DNA from 3 places in the Pseudomonas xantholysinigenes genome. Region 1 is predicted to be linked to each of the others. Evidence: riboswitches for the same ligand, from Rfam matches in the RefSeq annotation. Region 1 holds a riboswitch; each other region holds the start of a gene.
What was found. A riboswitch is a leader RNA that binds a small molecule or an ion and turns the genes downstream of it on or off. The one in region 1 is predicted to bind cobalamin.
Positions count from the first base shown of each region.

Region 1 (4,664 bases):
GATCATCGCGCAAACCTACTGCGGCGACACCCTCAAGTACGAAGCCATCGTGCCCAAGAGCGCTGAAGAGGACGAGGTCACACGCCACGACCACATCGAAATTCCGCCTTTTGCCCACCCCTCGGCGCGCAAGGGCGATCCGTCGATGCAGGAAGACATCAACTGGGGGTGTTTCGTTTTCGTCGACAACTTCAAGCACGGCGGCGCTGCATTGGCCTCGATCATCGTTCGCTCGCAAACGCCGCCCATCGAGTACCGTGTCACCGATGGCCAGCTGACGTTTGAATATTCCGAGTCTGCCGGCCGCCAGATCAGCGCATACATCAACGCCCACTACCTATGATTCAAAACCGCTCGGCGACCATCTTGAACGGGTAAGGCTGGGCCTTGTACTTGCCGATCTTGCCGCGCTTGGGCAGCGCCACCTGGTGTTCGTGGCTGAGGTCCTTGTAGGGGATCTGCTGCAGCAGATGGCTGATGATGTTCAACCGCGCCTTGCGCTTGTCTTCCGAGCGGGCCATGTACCAAGGCGCCCAGGACGAGTCGGAGGCCGCGAACATGTCGTCGCGGGCGCGGGTGTAGTCGTCCCAGCGGGTGTACGACTTGACGTCCATCGGCGACAGCTTCCACAGCTTGCGCCCGTCGTTGATACGGTCCTGCAGGCGGCGGGTCTGCTCCTGGGCGCTGACTTCAAGCCAGTACTTGATGAGGATGATCCCCGACTCGACCATCATCCGCTCGAACATCGGCACCACGGTGAGGAACTTGCGCGCCTGCTCGTCGCTGCAGAACCCCATGACCCGCTCGACCCCGGCGCGGTTGTACCAACTGCGATCGAAGATCACCACCTCGCCGGCCGCCGGCAGGTGGGTCAGGTAGCGCTGGGCGTACATTTGGGTCTTTTCCCGCTCGGTCGGTGCTGGCAGCGCCACCACGCGGAACACCCGTGGGCTGACCCGCTCGGTGATGGCCTTGATCGTGCCGCCTTTGCCAGCGCCATCGCGGCCCTCGAAGACGATGCACACCTTGAGCCCCTTGGCGACCACCCACTGCTGCAGCTTCACCAGCTCGGTGTGCAGGCGCTTGAGCTCGGCGTCATAGGGCTTGCGCCCGAGTTTTTCCGCGGCGCTGTCCCGCTTGCGTTTGCTGCCGGCGTTCTTGGCCATCGCATGCTCCTCCCCGTCAGGCCCCGACGACGCGGGGCGGATCAGAGCAGTATGGATGAGCATGGGCAAATTGCCGGGCAGTCACCGGTGGCGCGCCGGGCACCAACTGCCAACCGCCGCACAAGCCCGTCGATATGTCGTCTTGCCACGATTGCGGACGCTCTGCCGCGCGGGTTCTAATCCCAGCGCCCTACCCGTGATCGGCAATTCAAGGAAGCCCTACGATGGACAGGAAGCTCATTGCCCCGGCCCTGCTGGCGAGCCTGGTCGGCTGCTCGGACGGCCAGCAGCCCAGCGAAGCCGAGCTGCGCCAGGCGGCCCAGGCCTACCTCGACACCCAGTACCCCTACTGCTTCGTGATCAGCGCCTTTCCCACCCGCACCCGCGACTTCGATGTCGAGGGCACCAACAAGGCCTTGCATGCCCTGGCCCAGGTCGGCGTGGTCAGTGAACGCGAGATCAGCCGCACCGAAGTCCCCGAGCGCCTGTGGCAACCGGCGCGCACCGACATCTACTACGCCTACGACCTCACCGACGAGGGCCGCCGCTACTATAAGGCCGATGCTCGCCAGGGCAAGACCGGGAACATCGGCGGCCTGTGCTTCGGCAAGGCCGAGGTCACCGCCATCAAGGGCTTCAGCGTGCCCGGCGAACAGCAGGGGCGCCGGCAAACGCAGGTCACCTACAGTTACCGGATCAACGAGCTGCCAGCCTGGGCCGCCGACAGCGCGATCCAGGCCGGGATCACCGGCCTCGACCAGGCGCTTGCCAGTGCCAGCAAGCCCCTGGAAGAAACCCGCGCTATGGTGCTCACCGCGCAAGGCTGGGTCCACGAGCGGCTGCTGGCCAATTGAACCTGCGCAGACGCCCCTGAACCTCGGCGCATTGACTCACCCCGGCATAAATGCTCAGATGCGCCCCTGCTTTCAGGTGTCCCAGGCCGCAGCGCCTGGGGTTAAACGGGAAGCCGGTGCCTCGCCCCTGGCGGGAAGTCCGGCGCTGCCCCCGCAACGGTAAGCGAGCCAGGCATTCGACAGACCACTGTGCCCCGAGCATGGGAAGGTGAATGCCCGACGACCCTCGCAAGCCCGGAGACCGGCCTGATTCGCCCATGGCCATTCCCGCGGAGGGCGGGTGCGCTGAGTGTGCCAGGCGCCCTGCCGCCTGCGCGGCTGCCAGCCACCGTCACCGTCGGGTTCATTCCTCCCGTCCTGGTGTCTGTTCATGCCTGTGCCCCTCCTGCGCCTCGAACACCTGCACTGGTCGCCGTCCCCCGGCGCGCCCGACCTGCTGGCAGCGATCGACCTCGAGGTGCGCCCCGGTGAATTCGTCGGCCTGATCGGCCCCAATGGCAGTGGCAAGACCAGCCTGCTGCGCTGCGCCTATCGTTTCAGCCGGCCACGCAGCGGCCGGGTATTGCTCGACGGCGAGGATATCTGGCGGCATCCACCGCGCTGGCTGGCCCGGCGCGTGGCGGTGATGCTCCAGGAGTTTCCCGAAGACTTCGGCCTGAGCGTGCGCGATGTCGTCGCCATGGGCCGCACCCCGCACCTGGGCTGGCTCGACGGCGATGGCCCTGGCGCACCAGTGGACGCTGCCATGCGCCAGTTGAACCTGCTGCAACGCGCCACGCAGGCGTTCGCCAGCTTGTCCGGCGGCGAGAAGCAGCGTGTGCTGCTGGCCCGGGCGCTGGCCCAGCAGCCGCGCCTGCTGATTCTCGACGAACCCACCAACCACCTCGACCCACGCCATCAACTGGCATTGCTGCAGCACCTGCGCGGTAGTGGCCTGGGCCTGTTGGCCAGCTTCCATGACCTCAACCTGGCCGCGGCCTTCTGCGATCGGCTGTACCTGATCGAGCAGGGTCGCCTGGTCAACCACGGCACGCCCGCCGAGGTCCTGACCGAACAGTGCCTGGCCGAGGTATTTGGCGTTCACGCCCTGGTCGACCGGCATCCCATTGGCGATCACCCACGCATTACCTGGATCCGTCACGCATGAAACCCTGGCTTGTTTTACTGCTCGCCTGCCTGCCCCTGTGCACCATGGCGGACAGCTTCCCCGTGACCGTGCGCAGTTGCGACCGCGCAGTCACCTTCACCCAACCACCGCAGCGGGCGGTGAGCCACGATGTCAACCTGACCGGCATGCTCCTGGCCCTTGGGCTGCGCGAACGCATGGTCGGCTACAGCGGCATCAGCGGCTGGAAAAGCCTCGACCCGGCACTGCGCGAGGCGTTGCATGGCCTACCGGAGCTGGCGCCGCGCTACCCTTCGGTGGAGAACCTGCTGGACGTCGACGCCGACTTGCTGTTCGCCGGCTGGAGCTATGGCATGCAGGTGGGCGGGCCGCTCACGCCGCAGCGCCTGGCGCCGTTCGGCATCCCGGTTTACGAGTTGAGCGAATCCTGCTCGCGGATCATGCCCTGGCACCCGGCGAGTCTCGAGGACCTCTACACCGACCTGGGCAACCTCGGGCGGATCTTCGGCGTCAGCGCGCGGGCCGATACGCTGATCGCCGCGTTGCGCCAGCGTGTCGCGCGCGTCAGCGCTGCGATGGCCTCGGTACAGACCAGGCCGCGGGTATTTCTCTACGACAGCGGCGAGGATCGCCCCACCACCTCCGGCAGCCTGGGCATGCCCCAGGCGCTGATCGACAGCGCCGGCGGGCGCAATGTCATGGCCGACGTGCAGGCCAGCTGGACCGAGGTCAGCTGGGAAAGCGTGGTTGAACGCGATCCGCAGGTCATCGTCATCGTCGACTACGGGCCGACCTCGTGGCAGCAGAAACGTGACTACCTACTCCAGCACCCGGCACTGGGCGCAGTCACGGCGATTCGCGAGCGGCGTTTCGTGGTGCTGTCGTACCTGCAGGTGACACCGTCGGTGGAAAACGCCGCCGCCATCGAAACACTCGCCCGGGCATTGCAGCCACAGCAGTTTGCCGGAGCGCAGCCATGAATCCGCTGCGCCAACCCACGGCCTATCGCCTGTTGCTTCTGGCCCTGAGCGCCGCGTTGCTGGGCTCGTGCCTGTTGTCGCTGGGGTTCGGCGCGGCCCAGGTGCCGGCCGCCAAGGTGCTGGAAATCGTCCTGCAGCAACTGGGCCTGGCCCAGGCGGCGGACCTCGGCCGCGGCCAGGCCCAGATCGTCTGGCAGATCCGTGCGCCACGGGTGCTGCTCGGCGCCCTGGTCGGCGCCGGGTTGGCGCTGGTCGGCTGTGCCCTGCAGGCAGTGACCCGCAACCCTCTGGCCGACCCGCACCTGCTGGGGGTGAGTTCGGGGGCGGTGCTGGGCGCGGTGTTGGTGGTGCTCTACCTTGGCCCTTTCGCCGGGGTGCTGAGCTTGCCGCTGGCGGCATTTCTCGGCGCCCTGGGCTGCATGCTGCTGGTCCTTGGCGTGGCCAGCCGACGTGGGCGCCTGGACAGCGAACAGCTGCTGCTGGCCGGGGTCGCGGTGTCATTCGTGGTGATGGCGCTGGCCAACCTGCTGCTGTACAC
Region 1 is NZ_CP077095.1:2,720,641-2,725,304, reverse strand. Features, by position in the region: gene HU772_RS12215 (hypothetical protein) at 1-343, shown strand, start outside; gene ppk2 (polyphosphate kinase 2) at 345-1,166, opposite strand; gene HU772_RS12205 (SEN1982 family lipoprotein) at 1,391-2,020, shown strand; cobalamin riboswitch at 2,091-2,272, shown strand; gene HU772_RS12200 (ABC transporter ATP-binding protein) at 2,397-3,167, shown strand; gene HU772_RS12195 (ABC transporter substrate-binding protein) at 3,164-4,126, shown strand; gene HU772_RS12190 (FecCD family ABC transporter permease) at 4,123-4,664, shown strand, end outside.

Region 2 (4,664 bases), 500 kb from region 1:
GAAACTCACCGGGCGCGTGATGATGCGCCCGTCCAGCTCGGGCAAGGCGATGTGCATGGCCAGGTCGCGCGCGCCCAGGCCCTGCTCGCTCTGCTCCCAACCGGGCTGGTTGTCCTGGGCGCAGATGGCCTGCAACACCGGCACGTCGCGACGCAGCGGCCTCAGGTTGGGTTGCTCGGGGCTGGACAGGGCAAAGCCGGTGGTGTTGATCACCACCTCGGCCTGCACCTCATCGAGCCAGGCTTCGACCTGCCCCAGGCAGGCGCTCTCCTTGAGGCTGGCCACGGCGATCGGCAACGGATTGAGCCCGCACGCTTGCAAGCGCTGGCAGAACACATCGATGAACGCCGTGTTGGCCGCCTGCAGGTGCGAGCGGTAGAACAGCAGCGGTGCCACCGGGTACTCGGGGTTCCACTCGCCGTACCAATCCTGCAACTGGGCACTGGGCCGTGACGGGTGATAGACCGCCGTGCGCGGCAGCGGCTGGGGCTCTTCCCAGGCGTAGTCACGCCCCAGCCATTGACTGGCCAGGCAGTTGAACAGGTTGATCGCGTTGGCCTTGCCGCCTTGGCGCAGGTAGTGCCACAGGCGTTCTGCCTGGGCACCACGCACCGTGCCCAGATCGGTGAGTTCCGGGTCCGGGCGGTCGTCGCCCGGCACCAGGATCAGCTGCACGCCACGACTGGCTAGCGCCACCAGTTGTTCTACGCCATAGCGCCAGTAGCCGACGCCGCCGTGCAGCGACACCAGGATCACCTTGGCATGGCGCAGCACCTGGTCGACATACAGGTCGACCGAGGCGTGGTTCTGCACCTGCATAGGGTTGGCCAGGCGTACGCTGGGAAAATCGTTTGGCAACTGCTCGGCGGTTTCGGCGAGCAGTGCCAGGTGGGAGTCGCCGCTGCAGAGAATCACCAGCTCGGCGGGGGTCTGGCCAAGGTCGGCGATGCTGTCGTCCGGCACGAAGCCGCCGGGCTGGGTCCGCAGCAGGTGCATGGGTCAGGCGCCCAGGGCCTGGCGCAGGCGCGCTTCCAGTTGCACGGCGTCGAGGTCCTGACCGATCAGCACCAGGCGGGTGATGCGCGGCTCGTCGCTGCGCCAGGCGCGGTCGAAGTGCTTGTCGAAACGCGTGCCCACGCCCTGGATCAGCAGGCGCATCGGCTTGCCGGGAATGGCGGCAAAACCCTTGGCGCGCAGGATGCCGAATTCGCCGACCAGCTGGGTCAGGGCATCGAGCAGCAGGCTTTCGTCGGCCTCGGGCAGATCGATGGAGATCGAGTCGAAGGCATCATGATCGTGATCGTCGTGATCATCGCCGTCGTGGTGCGAATCGTGGTGGGTGCGGCGACCGTCGATATGCGCCTCGGATTCGGCCCCCACGCCCAGCAGCACGTCGAGCGGCAGGCGGCCACTGCTGGCCTCGATCACCTTGACCGCCGGCGGCAGTTCCTCGGCCACCTCGGCACGCACCTTGGCCAGGCCGGCGGCGTCGATCAGGTCGGCCTTGTTCAGCACCACCAGGTCGGCGCTGGCCAACTGGTCGGCGAACAGCTCGTGCAGCGGCGACTCGTGATCCAGGTTGGGGTCGAGCTTGCGCTGCGCGTCGACCTGGTCCGGGTAGGCGGCGAAGGTGCCAGCGGCCACGGCCGGGCTATCGACCACGGTGATCACCGCATCGACGGTGCAGGCGTTGCGGATTTCCGGCCATTGGAAGGCCTGCACCAAAGGCTTGGGCAGGGCCAGGCCGCTGGTTTCGATCAGGATATGGTCGAGGTCGCCACGGCGCGCCACCAACTCACGCATCACCGGGAAGAACTCTTCCTGCACGGTGCAGCACAGGCAGCCGTTGGCCAGCTCGAAGACTCGGCCGAGCGCCTCTTCCTCGGTGCAGCCGATGCTGCACTGCTTGAGGATCTCGCCGTCGATGCCCAGCTCGCCGAATTCATTGACGATCACCGCGATACGGCGGCCTTGGGCGTTGTCGAGCATGTGGCGGAGCAAGGTGGTCTTGCCCGAGCCGAGGAAGCCGGTGACGATGGTGACGGGGAGCTTGGCCAGTGTTTTCATGTCGCGTTGCCCTTGGCGGCTATGGCGCGGGCATGCGGGACGGCGGCCGCGGCCATGCTGGCCGGGCGCGTTCGCCACCGGATCACCCCGCCCGGTTGAAAGTCGAAAACGTCGCGAGGCAGGTCTCCTGGCTTGCACCCGTCCGGCGCCTTCCCGCGCGCCTGCGCAGTGGCCTGTGCCGAACCTTTCAGTGCTTACAGTTGCGGGGGCAGCCGCGGCTTGTACCGCGTTCCCGTCTTAGCTCAGGCCAGGCCTGAGAACCTCGAAGCGGCAAGGCTACGCATCCACCCGACAGCGGTCAACCGCCGCCGCGATTGACGCCGGCTACGCCCCGTGATTTGCTAGCGCACTGCCCTCAGGTGCCCCATTGGGGTGAAACGGGAAACCGGTGCGTCGCGCGGCCTTGGAACCAAGCCCCGACAAAGCCGGTGCTGCCCCCGCAACGGTAAGCGACCGGAGCCCTGCTCCGCCTCGCCAGCCCGGAGACCGGCCTGTGGTGCTCGATGAACAACCCCGCGGTGGGCGGGTGCTGTCGCTTGCCCTGGGCCCTCCGCGCCCGGGGGCGTCGCGCTTGCCCGTTGCCCAAAACAAAAGCAGCAGAGGAACGCGTCATGCCCATCACCAGTGCCAAACACAGCCTCGCCACCCCCGTCAGCCTCAGCCAGCGCATGCTCGTCGCCGTGGGTGCCAGCCTGCTGGGCCTGTGCCTGGTGTACTTCGCGGGCTTCTCGCACATCGAAGCGGTGCACAACGCCGCCCACGACACCCGCCACAGCGCCGCCTTCCCCTGCCACTGAGTACGCCCGCATGATTACGCGCATCGCCCGCACCGCGGGTTTCAGCGGGCTGCTGGCCGCCCTGCTGCTGACCCTGCTGCAAAGTTTCTGGGTCGCCCCGCTGATTCTCCAGGCGGAAACCTTCGAGAACGCCGGCCCAGTCGCCGAACATCACGAACACGACGAGGCCCCCGGCCACAGCCATGAGCACAGTGCCGAGGCCTGGGCGCCGGAAGATGGCTGGCAGCGCGTGCTGTCGACCACCGGCGGCAACCTGGTGGTGGCAGTCGGCTTCGCCCTGATCCTCGCCGCGTTGTACAGCCTGCGCGAGCCAGGCCGTACCGCCACGGGTGCGCTGTGGGGCCTGGCTGGCTTCGCGGTGTTCTGCCTGGCGCCGACTCTGGGCCTGCCTCCCGAGCTACCCGGGACCGCGGCCGCCGACCTCGGCCAGCGCCAGACCTGGTGGATCGGCACCGCAGCCGCCACGGCAGCCGGCCTGGCCTTGCTGGTGTTTGGCCGGCATTGGCTGCTCAAGGCCCTGGGTGTGGTCTTGCTGGTAGCCCCCCATGTGGTCGGCGCACCGCAGCCTGCGGTGCATGAAAGCCTCGCGCCGGAAGCCCTGGCCACTCAGTTCAAGATCGCTTCGTGGCTGACCAACGCCGCGTTCTGGCTGGCCCTGAGCCTGCTCAGCGCCTGGCTGTTCCGCCGCGCCCGCCAGGCCTGATGCACGAGCTCAGCCAAGTGCCCGCGCTGTACGCGGGCTTCGGCTGTCGCCGTGGCTGCCCCGTCGAGACCCTGGCGGTGCTGTTGCGCAGAACCCTGGCCAACCATGCCCTGCCCCATTCGGCCCTGCGCGCCATCGCCAGCATCGACACCAAGGCCCGCGAGCCGGGCCTGCTGGCCCTGGCCGAGCGACTCGGCGTGCCCTTCGTCTGTTTCGACGCCACGCACCTGCTCGCCTTCGAACCCTTGCTCAGCCAACGCTCGGCCATCGCCTTTGCCCAGACCGGTTGCTGGGGCGTGGCCGAAAGCGCCGCGCTGGCCCTGGCCTCGCGCGCGTCGTCGCAACCCAGGCTGCAGGTACCACGGCAAGTCCTTGCCGGCGCTACCCTGGCACTGGCGTTCGGCGGATAATCCGCCTTCATTATCTGCAAGGAGCCGCCATGACGGTCTACTTCATCGGCGCCGGCCCCGGCGATCCGGAACTGATCACGGTCAAGGGCCAGCGCCTGATTCGCCAGTGTCCGGTCATCATCTACGCAGGCTCCCTGGTCCCGCCGGCGGTACTCGAAGGCCATAGCGCACGGACAGTGCTCAACAGCGCGGAACTGCACCTGGAGCAGATCATCGACGCCATGCGCCAGGCCCATGCCGAGGGCCTGGACGTGGCCCGAGTGCACAGTGGCGATCCCAGCCTGTATGGCGCCATCGGCGAACAGATTCGTCATTTGCGGGCACTGGGCATCGACTACCAGATCATCCCTGGGGTCACCGCCACCGCCGCCAGCGCCGCACTGCTAGGCTGCGAACTAACCCTGCCGGACGTCGCCCAGACCGTCATCCTTACCCGCTACGGCGACAGCTCGCCGATGCCGCCCGGCGAACAACTGGCCGACCTGGCCCGGCACGGCAGCACCTTGGCCATCCACCTGGGGGTCAAGCACCTGCCAAGGATCGTCGATGAACTGCTGCCGCACTATGGAGCCACTTGTCCGATCGCGGTGGTGCACCGCGCCACCTGGCCGGACCAGGACTGGGTCAGCGCAACCCTGGCTGACATCGTCGAACGGGTCGCGGAAAAAGGCTTTCGCCGCACCGCGC
Region 2 is NZ_CP077095.1:3,217,002-3,221,665, forward strand. Features, by position in the region: gene cobN (cobaltochelatase subunit CobN) at 1-996, opposite strand, end outside; gene cobW (cobalamin biosynthesis protein CobW) at 1,000-2,067, opposite strand; cobalamin riboswitch at 2,168-2,347, opposite strand; cobalamin riboswitch at 2,408-2,576, shown strand; gene HU772_RS14240 (CbtB domain-containing protein) at 2,679-2,864, shown strand; gene HU772_RS14245 (CbtA family protein) at 2,875-3,567, shown strand; gene HU772_RS14250 (cobalamin biosynthesis protein) at 3,585-3,977, shown strand; gene cobM (precorrin-4 C(11)-methyltransferase) at 4,007-4,664, shown strand, end outside.
Region 2: another riboswitch for cobalamin. It lies ahead of cobW (cobalamin biosynthesis protein CobW); the one in region 1 lies ahead of HU772_RS12200 (ABC transporter ATP-binding protein).

Region 3 (4,664 bases), 660 kb from region 1:
CTCCAGCTTCCTGGCGCCGGTCAACGCCTTCCTCTACCTGTTCTCCAAGCACCCGGCCAAACCGTACCTGCCCGTGGAAGCGTTCCCCGAGCTGAAGGTGCTGCAGGACCACTGGCAGGAAATCCGCGCCGAAGGCCAACAGCTGCTGCAAGCCGGTGAAATCAAGAAATCCGACAACTACGACGATGTCGGCTTCAACTCGTTCTTCAAGACCGGCTGGAAGCGCTTCTACCTGAAGTGGTACGGCGAGAGCCACCCTTCGGCGATGACCCTGTGCCCGCGCACCACTGAACTGCTGCAAGGCATCGGCTCGGTCAAGGCGGCGATGTTCGCTACCCTGCCGCCAGGCGCCAAGCTGGTGCGCCACCGCGACCCATACGCCGGCTCCTACCGCTACCACCTGGGCCTGGATACCCCCAACGATGACGGCTGCTACATCGACGTCGACGGAGAGAAGTACTCCTGGCGCGACGGCGAAGGCGTGGTGTTCGACGAGACCTACATCCACTACGCGGCCAACACCACCGAGCACAACCGCATCATCCTGTTCTGCGACGTCGAGCGCCCGCTCAAGTACCGCTGGGCGAGCGCCTTCAACCGCTGGTTCAGCCGCAACGTCATGGCCGCCGCCGCCGCGCCCAACGACGCCAGCGACAAGACCGGCGGCATCAACCGCCTGTTCACCCGCATCTACAAGATTCGTGAACGCGGCAAGGCCATGAAAAAGCGCAACCGCACCCGCTACTACCTGGAAAAGTGGGCCGTGGTCGCGGCGCTGGTACTGGTCTTCATCTACATCTGATCGCCCTGCGCAAACCGGCTCCTACCCGCGCGTAGGAGCCGGCCTTGCCGGCGACCTTCGCGTCGCCCCTGTCCCGCCTCCCGAACAGCCCACTTTCGACTAGCCTGAAAGCTCCTGTTGCCAACCTGACAAGGTGAACACGATGAGCATGATGGACTGGGACGCCTACCGTAAGCAGTTGATGGCCGGCATCGGCGATCTCAAGCACCTTTCTCCCGATACCGTGGCCGGTTACATGACCGCCAGCGGTGCCGGCGCCAAGACCAACCACCTCGATGCCAAGACCCGCGAACTGATCTCCCTGGCCGTGGCTGTCACCACCCGCTGCGACGGCTGCATCGCCGTGCATTCGCAGCAGGCGGTCAAGCACGGCGCCACCCGCGAGGAAATCGCCGAGGCCCTGGGCGTGGCGGTGGCGATGAACGCTGGCGCCGCGCTGGTCTACTCGGCCCGGGCCCTGGATGCCGTGGGCAAGTCCGGCGCCTGACCCGGCCAGGCGTCGCCGCCCTTGCGCGGCGGCGCCGCGCCGCCCAGACTGAGCGGCTCAGTACCCGCAGGAACCGCCATGATCCAGATCCGCCCCATGACCCCGGAAGATTTCCAACGCTTCTGGCCCACCTTCCAGGCCATTGTCCAGGCCCGCCAGACCTACGCCTTCGACCCCGGGCTCGACCTCGAGCGCGCCCGCGCGCTGTGGCTGGAAACACCGCTGCGCACGCTGGTGGCCGAGGAAGACGGCGAACTGCTCGGCTCGTACTTTCTCAAGGCCAATGCCGGCGGCCCCGGCGCGCATGTGGGCAACTGCGGCTACATGGTCGGCGAATCTGCCCGAGGTCGCGGCGTGGCCCGGTTGATGTGCGAGCACTCGCAGAAACTCGCCCGCCAGGAGGGCTTCCTGGCCCTGCAGTTCAACTCGGTGGTGGCGACCAACGAAGTGGCCGTGGCGCTGTGGCACAAGCTTGGCTTCGACACCGTCGGGCGCTTGCCCAAGGCCTATCGCCATGCCGAACTGGGCCTGGTGGACTGCCTGGTGATGTACAAGTGGCTGGCCGACGAACCGGTGGTGGAAAAACCGCCACTGCTGATTGGCCGCAAGAACATCGAGGCGCGGGTGTCGCGTCGGCGCGGTCGCTGATCGACACAGCACATGGCACCGCATTGCCTGCTTCGTGGCGGTTCGACGCCCCGATCAATCCGCTGCCACAGGGGCAGCGCATGGTATGAGTCACAGAGGCGCCATTCACTCAAACGATTGACTCCCTGGCGCTTCGATGGTCAGATGCGCGCCAGTTTCAGGTGCCCTGCGCCGCCGCGCGCAAGGTGAAACGGGAAGCCGGTGAGTCGTCCCCACGACAAGTCCGGCGCTGCCCCCGCAACGGTAAGCGAGCGAACCCTTCGACAGACCACTGTGCCTCGGCATGGGAAGGTGAAGGCTTCACGACCCTCGCAAGCCCGGAGACCGGCCTGAGGCTTCACTTGGCAACCCGCGGTGGGCGGGCGCAGGCCGGTATCCGCGTGCGCGCCTGCCTACGCGGTTCGCCTTTGCGTGTTCTTCCACCGGGATCCATTCATTCCTGCAGCAGTGGAACGACATGTCCCGATTCAACAAGCTTCACACCCTGGCGGCGTGCCTCGCCGTCTCGATCCCGGCCCTGGCCGATGAACAGCCCGGTAGCCTCACCCTGCCCTCCACGGCGATCACCGACAACCGCGACCCGCAGGTGGTCGACCTGGCCACCCCAACCCAGGCCGGCTCGCGCCTGAACCTCAGCGCCCTGGAAACACCGGCCAGCACCAGCACGCTGAGCGAAGCGCAGATCCTCGGGCGCAACAACCAGACCGTGCAGGATGCCGTGACCCGCTCACCGGGCATCACCTTCATCGGCACGCCGGGCGACGGTGGCACCGGCCTGTCGGCCCGCGGCTTCAGCGGCCAGAGCTCGGTGATGACCCTGTTCGATGGCTCGCGCCTGTACGCCGGCGCCGGCACCCTGACCTACCCGGTCGACCCGTGGATGGTCGAGCGCATCGATGTAATCCGCGGCCCGGCTTCGGTGCTATATGGCGAAGGCGCCACTGGCGCGGTGGTCAACGTGATCCCGAAAAAGCCTTTCGACGGCGACATCCGCAACCACCTGCGCCTGGGCTACGGTTCCTGGGACCGCCAGCAGCTGGGCCTGGACAGCGGTGGCAGCCTGAGCGAACGCCTGAGCTACCGGCTCACCCTCAACCAGCAGGCCAGCAACGGCTGGGTCGACCGCACCGACTCGCGCAGCCTGGCGCTGTCGGCCGCGCTGCGTTTCGACGCCACCGACGACCTGAGCTTCACCTTGTCCCACGAGCGCGGCGACGCGCAGCCGGCCAACTACTACGGCACCCCACTGATCGACGGCCACCTGCGCGGCAGCCTGCGCAAGAAGAACTACAACGTCAGCAACGACCAGCAGCGCTACCACGACGAGTGGACGCGGCTGAACAGCGACTGGCAGATCAACGACAGCCTCAGCGCCAGCAACCAGCTGTACTACATCAAGAGCCGCCGCCACTGGCGCAATGCCGAGGAGTACGCCTGGGATGCCGACAGCGGGTTGGTCGGGCGCGCCAGCTTCCTGGAAATCAAGCACAACCAGGAACAGATCGGCGACCGCCAGAGCTTCACCTTCGATCACGCGCTGTTCGGCCTGGCCAGCAAGACCGTGGTCGGGGCGGAGTACAACAAGATTCGCTTCAATGTCGACAGCAACTCGCCCTACAACGACGACGGCAGTGACCCACTCGACCCTTGGCAGCCCACCCCCGGCGGTTTCCACAGTGGCTCGCCGCTGCGCCCGCAGATGCTGTCCAAAACCAGCACCTTTGCGCTTTTCGCCGAAAACCGAACGCAACTCACCGAGCGCCTGTCGTTGGTGACCGGCGTGCGCCGCGACCAGAACCATATCGATCGCGACAACCTCGTCGACGGCACCCGCAACGACCGCAGCCTGCGCGGCGGTAACTGGCGCGCTGGGCTGGTGTTCGCGGCCACCGACGATCTGTCGTTGTACGGCCAGTACTCCACCAGCGAGGACGGCGTCGGCGACCTGCTGACCCTGCGACCGGAAGACCGCCTGGAACTGACCGAAGCCAAGCAGACCGAACTGGGCTTGAAACAGCGCTTCTGGGACGGACGTGGCGAGTGGACGCTGGCGGCGTACCACATCGTCAAGAAGAAGTTGCCGGTCTATGACGTGGTCTCCAAGCGCAGCCAGCAAGCCGGCCAGCAGACTTCCGATGGGCTCGAAGCGAGCCTGGAATTGGCATTGGGCAACCAGTGGCAGGTGTCGGCCAACGCCGCGTTGGTGCGGGCCAAGTACGATGATTTCCTGCAACGCAGCGGTGGCGTTGTCTACGACCGAGCCGGCAATCGCCCGCAAGATGTCCCGCACCGAACCGCCAACCTGTGGTTGAGCAAAGGCTTCGGCCAGGCGGTCGACGCCGGCATCGGCCTGCGCTATGTGGACGCACGCTACACCAGTGCCGCCAACGACGCCCAGGTACCGGGCTACACCGTGGTCGACGCCAACCTCGGCTGGCAAGTGCTGCCCGATGTGCGCCTGGGCCTGCAACTGAACAATCTGTTCGACCGCCAGTACGCCCAGTCCAGCTACAGCGGCGAGCAATGGTTGCTGGGCGCGCCGCGGTCGTATTTCGCCACGCTGGACTACAGCTTCTAAGGCCACGGCCTCGAACCCTCGCCATGCGATATTGCAGGCAAACCTGGCACCAGCTACGCCGGTGTTCGCGGCTGAAGCCGCTCCCACAGCAACCGCGCCGGTTTCATGGCATGCACCACACCTGTGGGAGCGGGCTTACCCGCGAACCA
Region 3 is NZ_CP077095.1:3,382,412-3,387,075, forward strand. Features, by position in the region: gene lpxO (lipid A hydroxylase LpxO) at 1-802, shown strand, start outside; gene HU772_RS14995 (carboxymuconolactone decarboxylase family protein) at 945-1,289, shown strand; gene HU772_RS15000 (GNAT family N-acetyltransferase) at 1,368-1,937, shown strand; cobalamin riboswitch at 2,080-2,284, shown strand; gene HU772_RS15005 (TonB-dependent receptor) at 2,395-4,515, shown strand.
Region 3: another riboswitch for cobalamin. It lies ahead of HU772_RS15005 (TonB-dependent receptor); the one in region 1 lies ahead of HU772_RS12200 (ABC transporter ATP-binding protein).